One region of the Rhizobium sp. BK289 genome, then DNA from elsewhere that is predicted to be linked to it. Evidence: predicted binding sites of a transcription regulator. Region 1 holds the regulator's gene; the other holds the start of a gene.
The links. The regulator LexA, encoded in region 1, represses DNA repair genes until DNA is damaged. The targets are predictions, from matches to a motif close to TGTTCNNNNTGTGTTCNG.
Positions count from the first base shown of each region.

Region 2: a site for LexA is predicted at 5,193-5,210, ahead of FHT84_RS27440 (metallopeptidase family protein). Genes of this name have one in related genera too.

Region 1 is NZ_JACHZO010000009.1:142,854-150,047, reverse strand. Features, by position in the region: gene lpxB (lipid-A-disaccharide synthase) at 1-175, shown strand, start outside; gene gltA (citrate synthase) at 202-1,491, opposite strand; gene FHT84_RS19000 (ComEC/Rec2 family competence protein) at 1,910-4,105, shown strand; gene lexA (transcriptional repressor LexA) at 4,252-4,974, opposite strand; gene FHT84_RS18990 (VOC family protein) at 5,400-6,287, shown strand; gene kdsA (3-deoxy-8-phosphooctulonate synthase) at 6,284-7,123, shown strand.
Region 2 is NZ_JACHZO010000019.1:19,785-26,978, forward strand. Features, by position in the region: gene FHT84_RS27430 (error-prone DNA polymerase) at 1-2,710, opposite strand, end outside; gene FHT84_RS27435 (DNA polymerase Y family protein) at 2,707-4,134, opposite strand; gene FHT84_RS31585 (hypothetical protein) at 4,175-5,170, opposite strand; gene FHT84_RS27440 (metallopeptidase family protein) at 5,333-5,770, shown strand; gene FHT84_RS27445 (DUF1737 domain-containing protein) at 5,818-6,024, opposite strand; gene FHT84_RS27450 (CoA ester lyase) at 6,051-6,995, opposite strand; gene FHT84_RS27455 (hypothetical protein) at 7,107-7,194, shown strand, end outside.

The sequences.
Region 1 (7,194 bases):
AGGAATGCTCGTTCGCTATATGGAGCGCCTGGCGAACGACACGCCGGAGCGCGCCGCGATGCTTGCTGGTTACGATCTCGTTTGGGAGCGAATGCAGACGCAGGAGCCCCCCGGCGATAAGGCGGCGCAGATCGTTCTGGATATGCTAGCTCATAAAAAAACCGGTCATCTCTGACCGGTTTTTTGTTTCAATACCGAAGCTTAGCGCTTGGAAACAGGCACATATTCGCGCAGCGGTGCACCGGTGTAGAGCTGCCGCGGACGGCCGATGCGCTGATGCGGATCCTCGATCATTTCGTTCCACTGAGCGATCCAGCCGACGGTGCGGGCGAGAGCGAACAGAACGGTGAACATGGTCGTGGGGAAGCCGAGAGCCTTCAGCGTGATGCCGGAGTAGAAGTCGACGTTCGGATAGAGCTTCTTCTCGATGAAATATTCATCCGTCAGAGCGATGCGTTCGAGCTCGATTGCGATGTCGAGCAACGGGTCGTCCTTGATGCCGAGCTCGCCCAGAACCTCATGCGCCGTCTTCTGCATGATCTTGGCGCGCGGATCGTAGTTCTTATAGACGCGATGACCAAAGCCCATCAGGCGGAACGGATCGTTCTTGTCCTTGGCGCGGGCGATGAATTCCGGAATGCGGTCGACGGTGCCGATCTCATTCAGCATGTTCAGCGCGGCTTCGTTGGCGCCGCCGTGGGCCGGACCCCAGAGGCAGGCAATGCCTGCTGCAATGCAGGCGAACGGGTTGGCGCCGGAAGAGCCCGCCAGGCGAACCGTCGAGGTCGATGCGTTCTGCTCATGGTCGGCATGCAGGATGAAGATGCGGTCCATGGCGCGGGCGAGCACCGGATTGACGACATAGTCTTCGCACGGAACAGCAAAGCACATGCGCAGGAAGTTGGACGCATAGTCGAGATCGTTCTTCGGATAAACGAAGGGCTGGCCGATATGGTACTTGTAGGCCATGGCGGCGAGCGTCGGCATCTTGGCGATCATGCGCAGGCTTGCGACCATGCGCTGGTGCGGATCGGTGATGTCGGTCGAGTCGTGATAGAAAGCCGAGAGCGCGCCGACGCAGCCGCACATGACGGCCATCGGATGGGCGTCGCGGCGGAAGCCGGTGAAGAAGCGCGACATCTGCTCATGCACCATCGTGTGGTGGGTCACGCGATAGTCGAAGTCCTTCTTCTGCGCCGTCGTCGGCAGCTCGCCGTAAAGCAGCAGGTAGCAGACTTCGAGGAAATCGCCATGTTCGGCCAGCTGATCGATTGGATAGCCGCGATGCAGCAGAACGCCTTCGTCGCCATCGATATAGGTGATGCTGGACTCGCACGATGCGGTCGAGGTGAAGCCAGGATCGTAAGTGAAAGTGGAGGTGTTCTTATAAAGGGCACCAATATCAATGACACTTGGGCCGATGGTTCCGGTTTTCACCGGCAAATCCACCGTCTTTTCACCCCAAGTTAGTTTCGCGCTTTGTTCCGTCATGCTGATCCTCCAAGATTTGGCGGGATTGACGCCATAAAAAGCGCCAAAAGGTTAAGCGACTACCGACTAGCTATATGATCCAGAGCCTAATGCCAAGTTATCCCATTGCCGAATTGTGCAATGCGGTATCAACTTTTGGGCACTGCGGTAGCGTCATTGACAAGGCTGCGCAGGGAAACCGCCTCTATTTCGTTTCTCTCATGCCGATTTCGGTTGAAATCACTGCATGGTGACGGCAAAAATCGCGCCGAAGCTGTGGTTTTGTATGGGGGCGGTGGCGAGTGCCTAATTTGGAGGCAACGGAGCAGCGGGAAGAAGGCCGGAATGTCGCTGCGCCCTCGCAGCTTCGCCTGCTGTTGCGACGATCATGCTTCGCGCCAAAGTGCGGCAAGGAGCGCGGACGCAGGATCAGGCGCCGTTGGCTTCGCGTCTCCTTCTGGTCGCGGGCCGCATTGGAGGAAGCGTTGCTCGACTGGTCGAAGAGGAGGCGACACACGGCCGCGCCATCCTTTTCGCGTCGATCTATATGGGCCTTGGTGCCATCTTCTGGTTCAAGGCTAGTAGCGATCCGCCTCCGCAAGCCGTGCTGGCGGGCCTCTGTGTCTTTGCCGCCAGCTTCGCGCTCCGGCGGGAAGCGGGTAGGCTGTCTCGCCACCTGCTTTTCGCCGGCATGCTTATTTGCCTCGGCATGGCGCTGGCGCAATGGGAAAGTTGGCGGGTTTCCACTGTGATGCTCGACTCGGCGGTGACGACGACCGTCACCGGCCGCGTCGAGCGGCGCGAATCCTATGACAATGGAGGCTGGCGCTATGTCGTCCGGGTCGAGACGACGGAAAAGCCTACGATTCGCCGTTCGCCGGAACGGGTCACGATCTTCATACGCAAGCAGGCGAAGCCGTTCGATCTCGGCGATCGCATCCAGGGCAAGGCGCGTCTGACACCGCCGTCCGGGCCTGCTCTGCCTGACCTCAATGATTTCGCCTTCAGTTCCTATTTCAATGGAATCGGTGCGAACGGTTTCGCCTATGGCAACCCGACCTTATTGTCTCCATCCGGTGATGGCGTTGCAGATTCGCCGCTGGATAAGGCCGATATCTGGCTCGCCGGCCTGCGCAACGGCATCGGAGACAGGATCCGGGAAACCTTGCCGGGAGATACGGGCGCCTTTGCGGCAGCGCTTGTCACCGATGAGAGACGTGCGATCTCAAAGGATACGACCGAGTCGCTGCGAATTGCCGGTCTCACTCACATCATCGCAATTTCAGGGCTGAACATGGCGCTGTCGGCCGGCATCTTCTACGTCGGCCTGCGCTATCTGTTCAGCTTGTTTCCGGGAGTTGCTCAGGCCTGGCCGACCAAGAAGTTCGCGGCCTTCGGCGCGCTTTTGACGGTAACGGCCTATTACCTGATTTCAGGCTTCGGCGTATCCGCCGAACGCGCTTTCATCATGATGGCGATCATGCTGGTGGCCGTACTTTTCGATCGGCCGTCGCTCAGCCTTCGCAATGTCGCGCTATCCGCCATCGTCATCCTCATTCTGTCGCCGTCGCAGGTGCTCGGCCCAAGCTTCCAGATGTCGTATGCAGCGACGCTGGCGTTGGTGTCGGGCTATTCGCTGTGGAAACGGCGGCGGCACCGCGAAAACATCCTCTCGCGGATCCGTCTGATAAGCCCGCTGCTCTTCGTGTCGCGCTTCTTCGGTGGCGTGTTGTCGACCTCGTTCATCGGCGGTGCATCGACGGCCATCTTTTCGATCGAGCATTTTCACCGGCTGGCGACATACGGTCTCGCCGCCAACCTTGCGGCCATGCCGGTCGTCTCCTTCATTGTCATGCCGTTCGGCATGGCCGCAATGCTGCTGATGCCTATCGGCCTGGACGGGCCGTTTTGGAACGTCACCGGCGAGGGACTGGAACTAGTCATCCTGATCGCCAAAACTGTGGCCGGTTGGGGAGGCGACATCACCTTCGGCCGCCAACCCGGCTGGCTGATGCCGACCTTCATTGCCGGCTTTCTGATCATGACCGTGCTGCGGACCCGGCTTCGCCATTTAGGCTTGCTGTTGCTGCTTTCATCCATCGGCGTGGCGGCATTCGGCTCAGGTGTGCCGAAGCCGGATCTGATGATTTCCGAAGATGGTGTCCTGGTTGCGTTGCGACAGGACGATATACTCGCCACAAATCGCGAAAGGCCGCAGGTCTTCATTTTCGAACAATGGCAGAAGGCGCTGGTCGCAACCGAACATCAGCCACCCACCATGCTCCCCGCTGATGACCGGCTTCCGCAGATCAATAAGACGACCGATCGCCGCCGCCGGTTAAGCAGGGAAGAGCAAAATGCAGTCCGCAAGGCGATGGAGGAGGCTCTGGATCGGACAATGCAGGGAAGTTTCGCCTGTCAGAAGGGCGCATGGTGCGTGGCGATGCTCGACAACGGCGCCATGTTGGTCACCATCGAAAATGCCGCCTATCTGCCGCCGGCTTGCGATACCGCAAACATCGTCGTCACGCCGATCCGGCTACGACTTGATTATTGCCGTTCCGGCCGCAATGCTCATAACCGGTGCGACATTGCGCAAAACCGGGTCCATCGAAATGACGCTCACGGCCGATAAGCCTATTGTCTCTGTCGCTTTCGAAAACCCTCAGCGACCATGGACCAGGCACCGAACCTATGATTGGCGCACCGGCAAATTCGGTACGCCACCTGCGCAGATATCACCCGTCAATGATAGTCCAACTGTTGGTGATAACTCGTCTGTCAATGATAGCGCCGAATAAGCCCTACAAGCTTGCCCTGGACCTTGACGCGATCCGGCCCGAAGATACGGGTTTCATAGGCCGGATTGGCGGCTTCCAATGCGATGGAAGCGCCCTTGCGGCGGAATCGCTTCAGCGTTGCCTCTTCGTCGTCGACGAGCGCAACGACGATATCACCGGGATTGGCTGTCGTCGAATTGCGGATGATGACCGTATCGCCATCGAAAATTCCGGCGTCGATCATCGAATCGCCCCTGACCTCCAGCGCATAATGCTCGCCGGAGCCGAGCATATCGGCGGGAACGGTAATGTCGTGCGTGTTGTTCTGAATGGCGGAAATCGGAACGCCGGCGGCGATGCGCCCCATGACCGGTACCGATGCGGAACTATTGTGCTCGTCGTTGGCAACCTTTGCCGGGGCTGGAGGCGCGACTGGCTGGGGTTTGCCGAGGCTGCCCTCGATAATGCTCGGTGAAAAGCCGCGTCGTGGCTGCAGGCTTGAATTATAGGCCTCCGGCAGCTTGATGACTTCGAGTGCCCGCGCCCGATTGGGCAGGCGGCGAATGAAGCCGCGCTCCTCGAGCGCGGTGATCAGACGGTGAATGCCGGATTTGGATGCCAGATCCAGTGCGTCCTTCATTTCGTCGAAAGATGGCGGGACACCGGATTCCTTCATTCGCTCGTGAATGAAGAGAAGCAGTTCCTGCTGCTTGCGCGTCAACATCGTCTTGGAACCCCAAATCAAGAAAATCGTCGTGAAACAAATCCAGAACGGACACTATATGTTCCATATGTGTTCTGCAAGTGCTTAAATTTCGGTAAAGCTTCGCGGAGCCTATCAAATATTTGCCGCCATCGACTGGATCGCTTGAAATTCCTTGCGAATTATATCCGCGCTAATTCATCGATAAATATGAGAAATGCCGCTTTGTTCGCCTTATGGACGATTCACCTCAATCCTGCTCTGCTCGTGTGCGAATGAAGACGGCGACTGGCACATAACTCGACCGCAGTTGAGAATCAGTGCGCTCGGGTTGCCGCAGTTGCGTCCGGCCCACGTTCTCCTGCGCTTTCACGGGCTTGGCTTTCGGCTTGAATTGAGCATTGTATGAGCGCAAATCTGCTTTTGCAGGCAAACAAGGGAGGACCATGACTTTGTCGCCGCATCCGCTGGATCATCTCGTGCTGCCGACCGTCAACATCGCTCTGGCGCGGGAGCGCCTGGGCAAGCTTGGCTTCACGGTCGCACCGGATGCGCGCCACCCCTTCGGCACTGAAAATGCCTGTGTGTTCCTTGCCGACAAGACCTATCTCGAACCGTTGGGCGTGGCCTCGCAGGAGCAATGCGAGACGAGCATTGCCGACGGCAATGTCTTTGTTGCGCGCGACCAAGCCTATCGCTTCCGCGTTGCCGAGGATGGTTTTTCGGCCCTGGTTTTCGGCACGGACGATGCTGTCGGCGATGATGGGCGTTTCAAGGCGGCTGGGATTTCGGCTGGACCCATGCTGGATTTCTCCCGGCCGATGAAGATGCCGGATGGAACGGAACCCACGGCCGGTTTTCGCCTCGCATTTGCGGCGGATCTGCGTGCGCCGGATTTCCTGGCCTTCTGCTGCCAGCGCATCAATCCGCTGCCGGCCGATCGCAGCGTACTCGAGCGTCACAAAAACGGGGTGACCGGCATTGCGCGGGTGGCGCTTTCCGCGCTGAAACCGGCGGTGTATCGCAGCTTTTTCGAAGAGGTCGTTGGCGGTCCGCGGATCTTGGAGCATTCCTTCGGCCTGACGATCAAGGCGGCCAATGTCGATGTCGAAGTTTTGACGCCGGAAGGAATGGAAGCATTCTACGATTTGCCGGTCCATACCAGCGATCCCGGGCTGCGCGCACGCGCAATCCTTTTCAAAACGCGCGATCTTTCCGTGACATCGTCGCATTTCGCTGCTAACGGCGTCACCTACACGCGTAAGAACAATCGTATACTGGCAAGGCTGGCGCCCGGACAGGGCGCATTGTTCGCCTTCGAGGAGATAGCATGACCACGAATTCCGAAGTCACCGTCGGTGAGGGTGCCTCCAAGGTCCTCTTTTCCAACAGCGCCAAGCTGTCGCTGATTGCCGGCCCCTGCCAGATGGAAAGCCGCGACCATGCTTTCATGGTTGCCGGCGTCCTGAAGGAACTCTGCGGCAAGCTCGGCATCGGCCTTGTCTACAAGTCGTCCTTCGACAAGGCCAACCGTACGTCACTGTCGGGCAAGCGCGGCATCGGCCTGGAAAAGGCGCTGGAGGTCTTTGCCGACCTCAAGAAGGAATATGGCTTTCCGGTTTTGACCGACATCCACACGGAAGAGCAGTGCGCCATCGTTTCCAAGACGGTCGATATCCTGCAGATCCCGGCCTTCCTGTCGCGCCAGACCGATCTTCTTGTTGCCGCGGCCAAGACCGGCCGTGTCGTCAACGTCAAGAAGGGGCAGTTCCTTGCGCCTTGGGATATGAAGAATGTGCTTGCCAAGCTCAATGAGAGCGGCAATCCGAACATTCTTCTCTGCGAGCGCGGGGCTTCCTTTGGCTATAACACGCTGGTCTCGGATATGCGCTCGCTGCCGATCATGGCAGCGATGGGCGCACCCGTCATCTTCGATGCGACCCATTCCGTACAGCAGCCTGGCGGGCAGGGCGGTTCGACTGGGGGCGACCGCCGCTTTGTCGAGACACTGGCGCGCGCTGCGGTCGCCGTCGGCGTCGCAGGTGTTTTTATCGAGACGCATGAGGACCCGGACAATGCGCCCTCGGACGGCCCGAACATGGTCTATCTGAAGGATATGCCGCGGCTTCTGGAGAAGCTGCTGGCCTTTGACGCCGTGGCCAAGGCTTAAGAAATATCGGGCATTCAACAGGCTGACATGAATTTGCTTTACGCGGCCTGCAGGAGTGCCAAATCGCGGCG
Region 2 (7,194 bases), on a different contig from region 1:
GCGCCTTTGCAAGACCGGAGCGCAGCCAGAGATCGCGCACGGACCGATAGCCATCACCACGACGCTCGACGAGCTGCTGCATCTCCTCCTCGGATAGGCCTTTGACCTGCCGGAAGCCGAGGCGGACGGCACATTGCGTCTTGATGATCCCGCGCATCGACGCATGGCGCGGCTCGACCGCATCCTTATCGAAGCGTCCCCGCTCGAGCAGGCAATCCCAGCTGGAACGATTGATATCCACCGGCCGCACCTCGACGCCATGCTCGCGTGCGTCACGCACCAACTGCGCCGGGGCATAGAAGCCCATCGGCTGGGCATTGAGGATCGCCGCACAGAAGACATCGGGATAATAGGCCTTGAGCCAGGAGGAGGCGTAGACGAGCAGAGCGAAGGAGGCCGCATGGCTTTCGGGAAAGCCATACTCGCCGAAACCTTCGATCTGGCTGAAACAGCGTTCGGCAAAGTCCTGAGGATAGCCATTCGCGACCATGCCCGAAACCAGATCCTTCTTGAATTCATCGACCCTCCCCGTTCGCTTGAACGTCGCCATGGATCGGCGCAGCCGATCGGCCTTGGCGGGCGAAAATCCGGCTGCGGTGATGGCGATCTGCATCGCCTGTTCCTGAAACAGCGGAACCCCCAAAGTTCGCTCCAGAACAGCCTTCAACTCCGGACGATGATATTCGATCGGCCGCTTGTGAAGATCGTCATCCCGCCGCTTGAGGTAAGGATGAACCATGTCTCCTTGAATGGGGCCGGGACGGACGATCGCTACCTCGATGACCAGATCATAGAACTTGCGGGGCCGAAGACGCGGCAACATGCTCATCTGTGCCCGGCTTTCGATCTGAAAGACGCCGATCGTATCGGCACGACAGATCATGTCATAGACCGGGAACCGGTCGGGGTATTCACCGCTGCCAAGGTCGGAGAGCTGCTTCTTCACGTCGTAATGCAGCAGCAGCAGGTCGAAGGCCTTGGCAAGGCAGGTCAGCATACCAAGCGCGAGCACGTCGATCTTCAAGATGTTGAGATTGTCGAGATCGTCCTTGTTCCACTCGATCATATAGCGATCGTCCATCGCCGTATGCATGATCGGCACGACCTCATCCAGCCGATCCCGGGTGATGACGAAGCCGCCGACATGCTGGGTCAGATGCCGCGGAAATCCCATTAGCGTCGAGGCATAGGAAAGGACGTTCTGCGTCGTCTTGTTTGTAAGATCGAGGCCGGCAATCTTCGCCTCACGCTCGGACAGTTCTTCCGTCGACCAGCCCCAGACACCGCTGGCAAGGGCGGACTGCACATCCTCCGACAGACCGAAGGCTTTCGCCACTTCACGGCCGGCCGAGCGCGCCCGATAGCTGGTGACCGCCGCCGTCAGCCCGGCATGCTCCTTTTTGTAATGCCTGTAGATGAACTGGATCACCTCTTCCCGCTTCTCGTGCTCGAAATCGACATCGATATCGGGCGGCTCCTCGCGCTCCGTCGAGATGAAGCGCTCAAAAAGCAAGCTTGTTATTTCCGGATTGACCTCGGTAATCCGGAGGCAATAGCAGACCGTCGAATTGGCCGCCGATCCGCGCCCCTGACACAGGATATTCGCACTGCGGGCAAACTCCATGATGCGATGCACCGTCAGGAAATAAGGCTCATATTGCCGCTCCCGGATGAGTTTGAGTTCATGTTCGATCTGCGTCGAAACCTTCGGAGGAATCCCTCCAGGAAAGCGCCATCTGGCGCCCTCCCAGGTCAGTCGCTTCAGCGTCTCCGCAACGGTTTCGCCCTTGGTGCTTTCGTCGGGATAGTTATGCTTCAGCTCATCCAATGAGAAAGACAGCCGGCTAAAAAACTTCTGCGTATTGGCGATAGCCTTCGGATAATCTCTGAAGAGTCGCGCCATCTCGGCAGCGTCCTTCATGTAGCGTTCGGCGTTCGCCGCCAGCCTGAAGCCGGCCTCGGCGATCGGTACATGCTCACGGATCGAAACGACGATATCGGCAAGCGGCTTGCGTTCGGTCGCATGATAGAGTGGCTGGTTGCTGGCGATCAGCCGCACGCCATTGCGCTGCGCCAGGATGGAAAGCGTCGCGAAGGCCATGCGGTCCCGCCCGTCATAGGCTGGCGACAGGACCATGTGGAACTTCCGGCCGAAGCGCATCCAGAGCCGCTTCAGACATTGTTCCAGCCTTGCCTGCTCCTCCGGCGCCTCGACACTTTCAGCATCGGGAACGAGCGCCAGCATCATCTCGTCACCCCATTCTACGAGGTCGCTTTCATTAAGGATGCATATGCCTTTTTCGCCGCGCAGATTACCGGCGCTCAGCAATCGGCAGAGATGCGCCCAGCCCTTGCGATTTTCCGGATAGGCAAGAATGTCGGGGGTGCCGTCTGAAAACACGAGGCGGGCGCCCGGCTGGAAAGGGACCGGCTTCAGAAGCGGCTTTTCTGGCTCGCCCTTGGCTCGAAGCGTCAGATTTTTCTCAATGCCTTCCTTATATTTTTCCCAGAGAACCTTGGTATGCGCATGCGCCTTGACGACGCCGGCAACCGAATTGCGGTCGGCAATCCCAAACCCCGACAGTTTCAGGATGGCGGCCTGCACCACCATTTCCTCCGGATGCGAGGCACCTTCGAGAAAGGAGAAATTCGTTCTCACCCCGATCTCGAAGAAGGGCATGGGTTCGTGAAAGCTCGGGCGCGCATTCATGCGAAGACCCCATGCATATACCAGTCCGGCGTCGTGCTGCCTCGGCCATAGAGCCCCTTGCGGAACAGCCAGAAACGATGACCTTCTTCATCTTCGATCTGGAAGTAATCGCGGACAGGTTCTTCCTTTTCCTCAAGCCACCATTCCGCCGAAAGCCGCTCCGGCCCTTCGGCCCGGCTGACCCGATGCATGACCCGCCGCCAGCGGAACTGCCGGGGAGGGCCGTCAGGCACTTCGGCAGCAATGGTTTCGACTAGTTCCGGCATGCGAAGCAGCCGCAGCGGCCGCTCGCCGCGGAAGAAGCCGTGGCCGGCATCCTCCTGACCTGCGCGCCGCCTCGATGCGAGGATAGTCATGGCCGGCAGTGGCCGCACGGCTCGTTCGGGGATATGGCTCTGCCGCAGCTCGAATCCTTGCAGGCAGTCCGGTCCGAGCCGGGCGGCCACGCGATCGACAAAGGCGGCAAGCGACCCTTCCTGGCGGCCTTCTCCGACGAAATCACCTTGCATGGCATCGAAGGGCGCATGCTGCAGCACATTGAGGCGGATGATTTCGAAACCATAGCCGACATCGAGATCGTCATGAACGGCGCCAAAGCGCTCCGTGAACAGGCTGGCGATCCTGCTCGGCTCCCGCAGCGGCTGCGACGCGCCGGCCGCGATGCGGAAGACCGCACCATCCACACGGAAGAGCAGGAGCTCGAAGGAACGACCGCCAATGCCGCGGGCTTCCAGCCCCGACTTCAGGCTTTCGGCAAGCTGGCGGGCAAGCTGGAGAATATCGGCTTCCGCCTGCACCGGCTCGGCCAGCCGCCGCTCGGCCGATAATTGCGCGACCGGACGGCGCGGCGAGATCGGCTCCTCGACGAGGCCGACGGCCTGATCGAGCCGCAGCAGCAGCTGCGCGCCGAACCGGCGGGCAAGCGGCGCCCGCGGCGCGGCCAGAAGGTCGCCCACCTGCTTCAATCCCAGCTTCTGCAACGCGGCAATGGTCTCTTCACCGAGCCTCAGAGACGCCACAGGCAGTGGCGCCAAGGCTTCCTCCATGGCTTCCGAAGGAACGACACGGCTATCGTCGAAACGAGCAACCGCCCAGGATAGGCCGGGCGCGGAGGAAATGGCGCCGCGCACATCGAGACCGAGCCGGGAAATCCGGATCAGGATGTCCTCGAGGAGTGCCTCTTCGCCTCCAAAAAGATGGGCGCAGCCGGTAATATCGAGAAAAAGGCCATCCTTGCCATCGATCGCCACCAGCGGCGTATAGCGGTCGCACCAGTCGGCAATCGCTTCCAAAAGCTTGCGATCCGCGGCGAGGTCCTCCTCGATGACATCGAGATCGGGACAGATCGCCTTTGCCTCGGCCACACCCTGACCCTGCTTCAGGCCGATCATCTCCGCGCGCTCGTTGAGGGCGGTCAGCCGCATGGCATTGTTGAGCTTGCCGGCGCAGGCGAGCGGCGGCACTTCAAGCCTGCCTGTCGAACGCCAGGAGAGACCCCATCGCTTGCGCGCGATGCGGTCGGTCGGCAGATGCGGAAAGGTCAGCGCCAGAATGCGCTGCGTGTTCGCCGGGAAAGGCAGGGCGTTGAGTGTCGAGGATAGGGGCAAAGCGGCGGTCATGGGCATTCCACTCCAGGGTTATGGAAAGGGGCGCCGGATTTCGGCTCTTTTCCAAGGTCAGACGAAAGGCCGGATGACCGATGCTGCCGCCAAGCACCGATCCGTCCGGCAGGGGGCGCGCCAGCGCCGGCGCGGGTTCGACCGAAAAGCGGAAGAGGGCGCTACTTGCCTCCTCCTCGCCTCCCTGTCGCAACAGAAATAAGGGCCGCCCCGCCGCCTTGGCCCTCAGCGCCAGCCGCCGGCTTTCGGTTAGGCCGAAACGGGCGGGATTGCCGCGCACTTCCAGAATGACGACGGCAAAGGCCGCACTGCCAAGGGCTGCTTCCGCCACCCAGAGCGCATCATCCAGCTTGCGCGGCGACGCCTGCAGGAAAGCCTCGGGTTCCAAGCCGAAATCCCGGATGCCGATGACATAGGGCAGGCCCGCCTCCATCGTGGCGACCGTATCGCCGATCCACAGGATTGGAGACTTGGCCACGGCCGTATCCGACGTTTGCGCGTGAAGCCGCGCGGCAAGCGCAAGGGTAAAGCCGCTCGCCGCCCCCGCATCGCGCAGGCCGAGCGAACGGATTTCCGTTAGCGCATCGAGCGGCAGGCCGCCTTGCAGGCCAACATCGAGATCGTCGACGCCGGTCGCAAGAAACGGCTGAGCCGGCTTAGGCTGAGCAGACCCTGGCTGGACAGGTAGAGGTTTCGCAATACCTGCCGATTCCATGGCCGGCTTGGCCGCCAGCATCTCATGCGCCGCCGCTGCCAGTGCCGGAATCGGCCTGCCTTCCAGTCTGGCAATGGTTTCACGCAGGGCAAAAAGCGTTTCCCGCGCCACGGCGGCCTCGGCCATGACGTTCACTCCAGATCGATAATGTTCCTGTTATGTTCTTATGGATTCCAGAGCTTGCGAAAAGAGTCAACACCATTTCATGAGAAAATATTCCTCTGTCGCAATCTACACTCGTAAAAGCGGCGCAAAGCCTCTATATGACCAGCCAAGGAAGGAATATTCATGGCTCGCGTCGACCAGAGCGAAGATTGGCGGGATCGCCACTCGCCCTCCATCAGCACATTCGAATCTCTGGCAATGGAGGCTTACAGCCATCTGCCGGATGAATTCCGCTCACTCACCGGTGATCTCATCATCCTCATCGAAGATTTCCCGGATGACGAGGTATTCGAGGACATGGCGCTGGAAACACCTTTCGACCTGCTCGGTCTCTTCGAAGGCCGCGGCATTTCGGAGCGCTTCACCGCCCAGACCGGGGATATGCCCAACAAGATCCGCCTTTATCGCCGACCGATCATCGACTATTGGGCTGAAAACGACGAAACCCTCGGCGACATCATCACCCATGTCCTGATCCATGAGATCGGCCACCATTTCGGCCTGAGCGACGAGGACATGGAGCGCATCGAGGCAAGCGCTGAAGAAGCGACGGATCGCTGATACCACCCCGACCGCAAGACGGCCGGGGGAAGAACTTCAGTTATGGCTTACTGTTCGGAAAGCTTCATATCCGGATCGTAATCCTTGCCGGCCACGTCCTTGATGACGGCCTGGCCGCACTCCATCCGGCCGCTCGCGGCATTGAAGCCATAGGTCGGCGAACCGTACAGCTCCCAGCCCTTGTTCAGCGCCGCACTTACCTTGTGGCAAAAGGAAGCGTCATCGGGACCGGTGAGGAAGCGGTAGAGTTTCATCAAAGCATCTTTCTTGTATTTAGCAATCAGACGTCGCTACGGGGCGTTCCGGCAGCGCCCGAAGAGCGCTGCTCGATCAGGCGAGCTTTATGGACGAGTCTCTCCGCCTGGACAAGGTGCAGCCGCTCCACCATCCGCCCACCAAGGTTCACGACATTGAGAGCGTCAGCGCCCGGTTCGGAGAAGGCTGATATGATGGCTTCAGCCTCGGCGATGGCAGCTTCATCGGGGCCGAAATGCCGGTTGGCCGCTTCGATCTGGTTCGGATGGATCAGCATCTTGCCGGCAAAGCCCATGATGCGGCCTTGGCCGCATTCGGCCTCGAATGCCGCGTCATCCTTGAAATCGTTGAGGACGCTGTCGATGGCCTCGAGCCCATAGGCGCTGACAGCAAGCACCACCTGCATCAGCCAAGGCACGAGATAGGCGCGACCAGGCTGCGGCAGGACACCGGTTTCCTTTCTGAGATCGTTGAGGCCGACGACGAAGCAATCGAGCCGGCTGCCCGCCGTGCGTCCGGCCTCGGCGATCGAAGCGGCGTTCAGGATACCGCGCGGCGTCTCGATCATCGCCCATATACGCAAGCTTTCCGGCGCATCGGCTTCCGCGAGCCTGTCGCTGACGCCGGTCACATTCTGCGGTTCGTCCACTTTGGGCAAGAGGACCGCATCCGGCTCCAGCTCCGTGACCAGCGCCAGGTCGTCGGCCCCGAAATTGGAGGAAAGCGCATTGATGCGGATGATCCGCTCCTTGCCCGGAAGCGGCGAGGCTAAAAAGAAGGTCCGCAAATTCTCCCGCGCCTCGACCTTCTTTTCCGGCGAGACCGAATCTTCGAGATCGAAGATGACGGCGTCGCAATCGAGGCTCGAAAGCTTGTCCAGCGCGCGCCGATTGCTGGCGGGAACGCTTAAGACCGAGCGGCGCAGGCGGGCGGGGCGGGAAGGGGAATCTTGGCTCGCGGAATGGCTCATTGTGCTGTTTTGCCGCGCTTTTGATCATCAGGCAAGTCAACAAAAAGCCACGCTCCTCTTGCAGATGACAGAGATGAGGACCACATTGCTCGGAGTAGAGAGGTCTCGACCATGCAGAATATCCGTTCCCTGTTCATCGCGCTCGCCGGTATTACCGTGTTTGCAGCCATGGCGCTATTTACCGTTTCGGTCACGCTTG